DNA from 2 places in the Rhizobium sp. P1_E1 genome. Region 1 is predicted to be linked to the other one. Evidence: riboswitches for the same ligand, from Rfam matches in the RefSeq annotation. Region 1 holds a riboswitch; the other holds the start of a gene.

Region 1 (4,414 bases):
ACGCCGGCAAATCGCCGGTCTTGCGGCTCGTGTCCGCCGAAATGGAAGACGACGCCACGCTCGCGGAGCCTGCCGGCTAGTCTGGCCAGTGCGCGGCGTGGATCGAGATGCGCTTCCTGCTGGAAGAAAAGAGCCTTTTCGAAGCGGCCGGCAAGTGCAGGTTCGAGGTCGGTCACACCCTTGCGATCGATCCAGACATGACCGGTCGTGCGCGCCGCAAACCGGACGAGATCCGGAAGGTCACGCGGCTGCGCCACGACCAGAGTACCGCGGCGACGAACCTCGCCGGGCACGGCCTCCTCCCACCATCCGGCCGCGCCCAGGCCCAATGTCAGGACAATCTCTTCGGCCGCCTCCCGTTCGCAATAGGGCGCGAGCATTCCCCCAGCAAAATGCGAGGCGCCAAGTCCCGCCGCGCCGGCTTTTTCGATCACCTCGACCGAAAAGCCCCGCCTGACGAGCTCATGGGCCATCGCGAGGCCGGCAACACCGGCCCCTTTGACGAGAAAGGTAGACATTATGCGTTACCCGGAAGGTTTTCGACCGGCATGTAAAGATCGCCGCCATCGCGGTATTTGGCGGCCATGGCTTGCAACCCCTCCCTCTGCGCTTCGGCGCGGATATCGTGCGAAATCCGCATCGAGCAGAATTTCGGGCCACACATGGAGCAGAAATGCGCCACCTTATGCGCCTCCTTCGGCAGCGTTTCGTCGTGGAAGGAACGCGCGGTTTCCGGATCGAGCGAGAGGTTGAACTGGTCCTCCCATCGGAACTCGAAACGGGCGCGCGACAACGCATCGTCGCGCACCCGCGCCGCCGGATGGCCCTTGGCGAGATCGGCGGCATGTGCCGCGATCTTATAGGTGATGACGCCCACCTTGACGTCGTTGCGGTCCGGCAGGCCGAGATGTTCCTTGGGCGTCACGTAGCAGAGCATGGCGGTGCCGAACCAGCCGATCATCGCAGCCCCGATGCCGGACGTGAGGTGGTCATAGCCCGGCGCGATATCGGTGGTTAGCGGTCCGAGCGTATAAAAAGGCGCCTCGCCGCAAACCGCGAGCTGCTTGTCCATGTTTTCCTTGATCTTGTGCATCGGCACATGGCCGGGACCTTCGATCATCACCTGGCAATCCTTCGCCCAGGCGATTTTCGTTAACTCGCCGAGCGTTTCCAGTTCTGCGAACTGCGCCGCATCGTTGGCATCAGCGATCGATCCCGGGCGCAGGCCATCACCGAGCGAGAAGGAAACGTCGTAAGCGCGGCAAATGTCGCAGATCTCCTCGAAATGCTCGTAAAGAAAACTCTCCCTGTGGTGGTGCAGACACCACTTGGCCATGATCGAGCCGCCGCGGGAAACGATGCCGGTGACGCGATTGACGGTCAGCGGGATATAGGCGAGCCGCACGCCGGCATGGATGGTGAAATAGTCGACGCCCTGCTCGGCCTGTTCGATCAGCGTATCGCGATAAACCTCCCAGGTGAGGTCCTCGGCAATGCCGTTCACCTTTTCGAGTGCCTGGTAGAGCGGCACGGTACCGATCGGCACCGGCGAATTGCGGATGATCCATTCGCGGATATTGTGGATGTTTCGGCCGGTCGACAGGTCCATGACCGTGTCGGCACCCCAGCGGATCGCCCAGACCATCTTTTCCACTTCTTCCGCCATGGACGAGGTGACAGCCGAATTGCCGATATTGGCATTGATCTTCACCAGGAAGTTCCGGCCGATGATCATCGGTTCGGATTCTGGATGGTTGATATTGGCGGGAATGATCGCTCGGCCTTCCGCGACTTCCCGACGGACGAAATCCGGTGTCACGAAATCCGGGATATGGGCCCCAAAACTTTCGCCGTCGCGGATGAGAGCTTCCTTGGCCGCCTGTCGGCCGAGGTTTTCGCGAATGGCGATGAATTCCATTTCCGGCGTGACGATGCCGGCCCGCGCATAAGCGAGCTGGGTAACGGCCCTCCCCGCCTTCGCCTTGAAAGGCTGGCTGCGAACGGGGAATTCCGGCGTCAGCCTGTCGCCTGAAACAAAGCCGTTATCCTCCGGCCTGAGGATGCGGCCCCCGTAGGATTCAACATCACCGCGAGCAAGAACCCAGCTTTCGCGCAGGCGTGGCAGGCCTRCATCGATGCGGATTTCGGCACCTTCTGCGGTGTAGGGACCGGAAGAATCGTAGACAGTGACTGGCGGTTCGCCAGAGGTCGGGTGCAGTGCGATCTGACGCATCGGTACGCGGATATCCGGATGAATGGTGCCTGCTTTCAGGACTTTCGCGGAGGCGGGAAGCGGACCTGTGGTGACGACCGGAGTGAGTTTGGTGGCTGCAATATTCATGGTTCGAGGCTCCAAGTTTTGACGTTTGGAGACCCAGTTCCAGTGTTGGAATGATGAAAAAACGCCGTGGATTCCGAAGGACGGATACCCGCCCTCGCTGCCGCAGCGCCCGCACCGTCCCTACGCCAGTATGAACTGGATCAGGTTCAACGGGTCACTGCGCCTCGGGCGGCCAAAGCCGATCCGACCAGCAGTATCTCAGCCCCTTGGCGGGACCCCCCTGGTGAATAGGGCTAAGCTATTGTGAGAAATGCCGCTCCGTCAAGCCCTTAGGGCACCATTCAGAACCCATATCCCGACCGCTTGAGTTCTGTTCATCGCGCCGCTGGGCTGACTGGCTTCATGGAGTTTAGCGAATGTGGCATGCTCAGCGCCGGCCCAATTCCCCGCCAGAACCTCCAGGAACGCAAAGCAGTCGCCAACGGCTCGGTGCCCATCCGCTGTCACCCGACCACCCCTAGCGGCACCACTTTCGCCGGCGACAATAGAATGCCCTCGAAAAGCCAACTTGCGCATGGCGTCCCTCGCCAAAGCTGCGCAAACCAGACTGTTTTTCATGCCCATCCTGTCAATGATCGGGAAAGGGGCAATAAGATCAATAATTAGACGGTATGATCAGTTTTTAATCAAAAATCAAAAAAGCTCATCATTTTGGCAGAATCTGCGGTTTATTTGGCCGAATATGAAACATCAGGTCTCTTGCCTCGTGACGGTATTGCAAGTGTAATTCTCCTCGTCTGATCGGCGCTTCCGGCGTAATCAGACCAGCAAACAGCAGCGGAGCCGCCTTTTCAGCCCGGTCATTTGGCCGAGACGGCGGAGGCGTGCTCGGACGGCAAGGGGATGAGGCATGGCAAAGCTTGCGACGACAATTCTGACCGGGTTTCTCGGGACCGGCAAGACCACGCTTCTCAATCACCTGCTCACCTCAATCGAAAACGAGAGCGTAGCGGTGATCGTCAACGAATATGGGGAGGTCGGCATCGATGGAAAGCTCGTGGTGCCGACGGCGGACGAGGTCATCGAGCTGAACAATGGCTGCATCTGCTGCACTGTCAGGGGCGATCTCATCGCCGCGATCGGCGAACTGCTGCGCTCCGGACGGCCAATCGACCGCATCATCATCGAGACTTCGGGTCTTGCCGATCCGGCGCCGGTTATCCAGTCCTTCCTGCTCGACGAAACGCTCGCCAGGCGGCTGCAGCTTGATGCGATCGTGACCGTCGTCGATGCCCGCCATATGAAGCAACAGCTCTCTCAGGACGAGGCGAGGGAGCAGATCAGCTTTGCCGACGTGCTGCTGCTCAACAAGATCGACCTGGAGAGCGCCGAGGACCTTGCCGCCACCGAGCAGCAATTGCGCGGGATCAATCCGCTTGCCCGGATCATCCGGACGAGGGATTGCAAGGTCGAGCTCTCCGCGGTGCTCGACGTCGGCGCCTTCGACCTCAAGAACATCCTGTCTATCGACCCCGATATTCTCAAGGACCATGAACACGAGCACGACCAGAGCATCGGTTGCGTGGCGATCCAGGACTTCGGCCCGCTCGATCCAGCGGCGCTGAACGTCTGGCTCAATCGCCTGGCTCAGGAGATCGGCACGGACCTCTTCCGCATGAAGGGCGTGCTGAATCTCCACGGCGARCAGCGCCGCTATGTCTTTCACGGCGTGCACATGACGCTTGAAGGACGCCCCGGAAAGGCCTGGGGGCCATCGGAAAAGCGGCTCAACGAAATCGTCTTCATCGGCAGGAACCTCGACGACGCGATGCTTCGAGACGGCTTCATGAGCTGCCTCAGCCAGCAGCGCGCGCTGGCATCCTGATGCGCATCCGCCCAACCCCTCAACAAGGAGACAGACCCATGCCCCCGCTCGTTGCCGCAATGATCAGCCTCGGTGTGCTCGGCGCCATCGACACCTATATCACCGCGACGATATTTCCCGTTCCCGTGTGGGTCACCTTCATCGCCTGGGCGTCGTTCTTCGCCTGCGGCGGCGGAAACCAGGGGCTGGTCAAATCGATCGTTTCCAACTGGACCGGCATCGGCATCGCCTCGATCACGCTGCTGATC
Region 2 (4,414 bases), on a different contig from region 1:
GCGGTTTTCGGACGACATCATGCTCTAACTCTTTAAATCAGAACAGGATTCAGATTTGAGGCCGACCGGCCTAAAATCATCCTGTTTTAGCGGATGAAGCAGGGTTTGCAGGATTTCGGTTTCGATCGCCTGGGCCGCCGGCGAGCCGAGATCGGCAATGCTTCTCGGGCGGGGCAGGGGAACGCGGAATTCGCGGATGATACGCGCCGGACGGGCCGAAAGCACGTAGATACGGTCGGAGAGGAACACGGCCTCGCGAACATCGTGGGTGATCAGCAGCGCCGTCCAACGGTGTTCGGTCCACATGCCCTGCAGCCATTCCTGGATCTGCGTGCGCGTCAGCGCGTCCAGCGCGCCGAAAGGCTCGTCGAGCAGCAGCATGTCCTGGGTCTGGACGACGGTGCGCAGCAGCGCGGCGCGCTGGCGCATGCCACCTGACAGCTCGGAGGGATAGTGGTGTTCGAAGCCGGCAAGGCCGAAGCTCTCGAACAGCGGCGCGACGGCGGCGCGGGCCGCGCGGCGGCTCATGCCTTTCACCTCGAGACCGAGTGCCGCATTGTCGATGATCCGGCGCCAGGGCATCAGCGCATCGCGTTGCGGCATGAAGGCGAAGGAATGCGGCGCCTGTTCCAGCGGCACGCCCTTAAAAAGCATGGTGCCGGCATCGGGGCGCAGTGCCTGGGTCAGCAGTCGCAGCACCGTCGATTTTCCGGAGCCGGAGGGGCCGACGATCGAAACGAACTCGCCGTCTGCGACGGCGAGCGAAATATCGCCCAGCACCTTCATGCCGTCGAAGGACTTCGAGATATTGTGCAGTTCAACCATTGCATCGCTCATCGGCGCCGCTCCGCGGTTGGCTGCCAGGGCATGACGAGGCGCTGGATCAATAGCGTCGCTCCGAAGAGGCAGAGTGTCAGGACGGCGCTGATGACGACGGCGGCGAGCACGAGATCGGGACGGAAATTGTTCTTGGCGTTGAGGATATAGATGCCGAGGCCGCGGGCGGCGCCGGCATATTCGGCAAAGATCGCGCCGACGACGGCATAGGTGATCGAGATCCGCAGGCCGGCGAAGAAATAGGGCAGCGAGGAGGGAAGCCGTGCCAGGCGGAAAATGCGCCAGCGGCTCGCTTTCATCGAATTCAGCAATTCGGCGATGTCGCGGTCAGTCGATTCATAGCCCTGCAGCAAGGCGACGAGCAGCGGGAAGAAGGTGACGAGCGCCACCAGCAGGATCTTCGGCAACAGGCCGAAGCCGAACCAGAGGACGACGAGGGGCGCGATCGCCACCAGCGGCAGGGTCTGGCTGGCGATGAAGATCGGCAGCAATGCCCGGCGCATGAAGGGCACGAAATCCATGAGGATCGAGGCGGCGAAGGCGAAGGCCAGCGACAGCGCGAAACCTCCGAGTGTCGCGCCGAGCGTCGGCCAGGTGTTTGATATCAGCGCCTCGCGGTTCAGCCAGCCCTGGATGACGATGCGCGAAGGCGCCGGCAGGATGGAAGGTTTGATACCGGAAAGATCGACATAGAGTTCCCATGCCGCCAAAAAGACGCAGCCGGCCAGCAAGGCGGGTATGCCCCGGTAGAGAGCGGCGCGGTGCGCGGCAAGGCGCGAAGCCGATGGTTGTGGCAGTGTCATCAGCGTTCGATTTCAGGCTTTCGTCGGGCTATTGGCAGACGCCGTGATGTCGAGGGTAACATGTCCTCGGGGTCGCCGAAGCGATAGAAGGCCTCACGAATGGTTGCGAAGACGGCACCGGCATCGCCAGAAAGCCTGGTGCAGAAATTCTTGGCACGGTCGAAGGTGCCGGAGCGCTTCAGGAAGTCGATGCAGCCATAAATCTCGTCCATATGGGTACCGGTTCCCATGACGTAGAGCGAGAATTGCGCAGCGGTCGGCTGGCCGGTCTCGGTGGTGGTTTCAACGGCGGCAAGTGCGGCTGTTATACGTTCGGCAAGCGGCTCCGCCTGACCGAGGGAAGGATTGACGCCGCAGATGACGTCGTCGGGCTCGCCGGGGCAGCCACGTGAAACGGCGGCGGACAGGACGCAATGCTCGCCGGTCTTCGCAGCGGCAACGAATAGATCGTGCATGGCGGCGAAGAGAATGTCAGGCGGGCCGACCAGCAGCGTGGAGATGTCATCGGTCTCGATGCGCAGCCGGTCGCGATAGGGGTCGAGCGCCTTGACGGCATCAAGAATGATGCCGACGAAATTGCCGGACATCGGATAGAGTGACACCTGTGCGCCTGAGAACATCTGAACCTCGCTCCGCTGGCATTACCCAGATCAGCTTTGAAGGGTCCAGAGGCTTGCACCTCACATCTCAGCCCCGGCGATACGGAGCTCCCCTGTTATTTGCGCGGAAACTATCACCGGGGTTTCCTCCCCGCAACAGCAAAATTGCGAACCCGTCTGCGCGGTCGGGATGGACCTGATGCGACGGGAAACACCCGGACGGAGGTCCTGTCCGGGTGTTCCCAATGGTTCCGTACCTGCCGGGAACGGAACCGGAGCTCTCTGCCTCAGGCGGCTAGCGCATAACCCCGAAAATCGGAATCGATTTTCGGGGTTATGCGCAGATTCAAAGTAATAGAGCGTCCTTAGCGCGTCCGAAAAGACGCGCGGCGCTCTGTGTCGGTATAGGGACGATCGCTGCGGGCAGTGACGAGCGCCTGCGTCCACCATTCCAGCCTCGCCATCATCCGATCGAGCAAACGCATTGCGTCGGCGGGATTGTCGAGCCGCCCGTCTGTGTCGAAGCGGTTCCAAGGTGCGGCAAAGCTGACCGAATCGCGGATCGTCACGGCGTGGAGTTCGGCAAAGACGAGCCGCAGCTGTTCGACGGCGCGCAGGCCGCCAGATATGCCGCCATAGGAAACGAAGGCGACCGGCTTGCCCTGCCAGGGCTCGAAGAAGAAATCGATGATCGACTTCAACGAGGCGGTGAAGCTGTGATTGTATTCCGGCGTGACGATGATGAAGGCGTCGGCCATGCCAAGCCGTCCGGCGAGCCTGTCGATTTCGGGGTGCGTCATGTCACGGTTGGCCGGCAGCGCGAAATCCAGCGGGTCGATGATGTCGATATCAAATTGCGGGAAGCGGACGAGCTCCTGCGTCAGCCATTTGACCACCCGGTCGCAGATGCGGCCCTCTCTCGTGCTCCCATAGATGACAGCCAGCCTGGTGGGTGTTTTCACGCGTCGCTCCTTGTTGCGATTGGACTTTACGATTGCAGGAGCCAAGGGTATAAAACCTCAACTAATATTGAGGTCAAGAGGTGATGGATACAATTCCTGCGGCGCCGCTCGGCAAGCTCCTGACGGTCGGTGAAGTGGCAGAGCGCAGCGGCCTGGCCGTCTCGGCGCTGCATTTTTACGAGACCAAGGGGCTGATCTCGAGCATCCGCTCCCGCGGCAACCAGCGGCGCTATGGCCGCGATGTGCTGCGCCGGCTCGGCATCATCAAGGTGGCGCAGCGTGTCGGCATTCCGCTTTCGGAAATCCAGGCGGCGTTCGAGTCCCTGCCGCAGGGACGCACACCGACCGTCGCCGACTGGCAGACGCTGTCGGCGCGCTGGAAGGATGATCTCGACGCCCGAATCAGGCGGCTTAGCCTGCTGCGCGACCGTCTGACAGGCTGCATCGGCTGCGGCTGCCTGTCGATCGAAAGCTGTCCGTTGCGCAATCCCTGCGACCGGCTCGGCAAGGAGGGGCCAGGCGCGCGGCTTCTGGAGACCGAAAACTAGAAGGCTGGAACTTCTTGGGAAGAGCAGTTTCCGGGGTGAGACCAAGTCTCTCCCGGGAAAGATCGATGCGCGCCTTTCTTTCGGTCGGCGTGCTCATATGTTAAGGGCGAGTGACGCAACCGGCGGCACTGTCCGCGAGGAGGACGGCTTCGTGTTTCATCCCAGACTGTTCGAAAATCGCAATGTGGTCGTGACCGGCGCCGGTCGCGGCATCGGCCTTGAAGTGGCCCGGCAGTTCCTGGACTGCGGCGCGAAAGTAATCGTCCATACCGGGCGCAAGCCGGGACGCGACCTCCCGGATTTCCTGCTGACGGCTGAATCTGAAAGACGGGCGCTGCTGCTGCATGCCGATTTCTCCGCAGTCGGTGGCGCAGCGCAATTTGCTGAAGATGCTCTCGCCTTCTTCGACAGGGTCGATGTGCTCGTCAACAATGCCGGTACCATGCTTGGCCGTTTTCCCGCTGCCACGCTCACCGACGCAGAATATGAGGCGGTCGTGCGGCTCAACCAGACATCGGTGGTGGCGCTGACACGCGCGCTGCTGCCGGCATTGAAGGCGGCTGAAGGCGCTGCCATCGTCAACACGGTTTCGATTTCGGCGCTGACCGGCGGCAGCCCCGGCTCCTCGATCTATTCGGCTTCGAAAGCCTTCGTTGCGACCTATT

The links. Region 1 has a riboswitch for thiamine pyrophosphate ahead of thiC (phosphomethylpyrimidine synthase ThiC). Riboswitches for the same ligand answer to the same signal wherever they lie in the genome.
Region 2: it holds a riboswitch for thiamine pyrophosphate, as region 1 does, so the genes downstream of both, AC1D1Z_RS05365 (YkoF family thiamine/hydroxymethylpyrimidine-binding protein) here and thiC (phosphomethylpyrimidine synthase ThiC) in region 1, are expected to answer to the same signal.

What each region holds. Positions count from the first base shown of each region.
Region 1 covers NZ_JBFUAY010000214.1:884-5,297, reverse strand. Annotated here, with positions in the region: gene thiO (glycine oxidase ThiO) at 1-518, opposite strand, end outside; gene thiC (phosphomethylpyrimidine synthase ThiC) at 518-2,341, opposite strand; TPP riboswitch at 2,441-2,573, opposite strand; gene AC1D1Z_RS31725 (CobW family GTP-binding protein) at 3,192-4,166, shown strand; gene AC1D1Z_RS31720 (DUF1097 domain-containing protein) at 4,205-4,414, shown strand, end outside.
Region 2 covers NZ_JBFUAY010000008.1:19,340-23,753, forward strand. Annotated here, with positions in the region: gene AC1D1Z_RS05355 (ABC transporter ATP-binding protein) at 25-837, opposite strand; gene AC1D1Z_RS05360 (ABC transporter permease) at 834-1,640, opposite strand; partial or broken gene AC1D1Z_RS05365 (YkoF family thiamine/hydroxymethylpyrimidine-binding protein) at 1,653-2,260, opposite strand; TPP riboswitch at 2,251-2,364, opposite strand; gene AC1D1Z_RS05370 (NADPH-dependent FMN reductase) at 2,605-3,201, opposite strand; gene soxR (redox-sensitive transcriptional activator SoxR) at 3,285-3,749, shown strand; gene AC1D1Z_RS05380 (SDR family NAD(P)-dependent oxidoreductase) at 3,901-4,414, shown strand, end outside.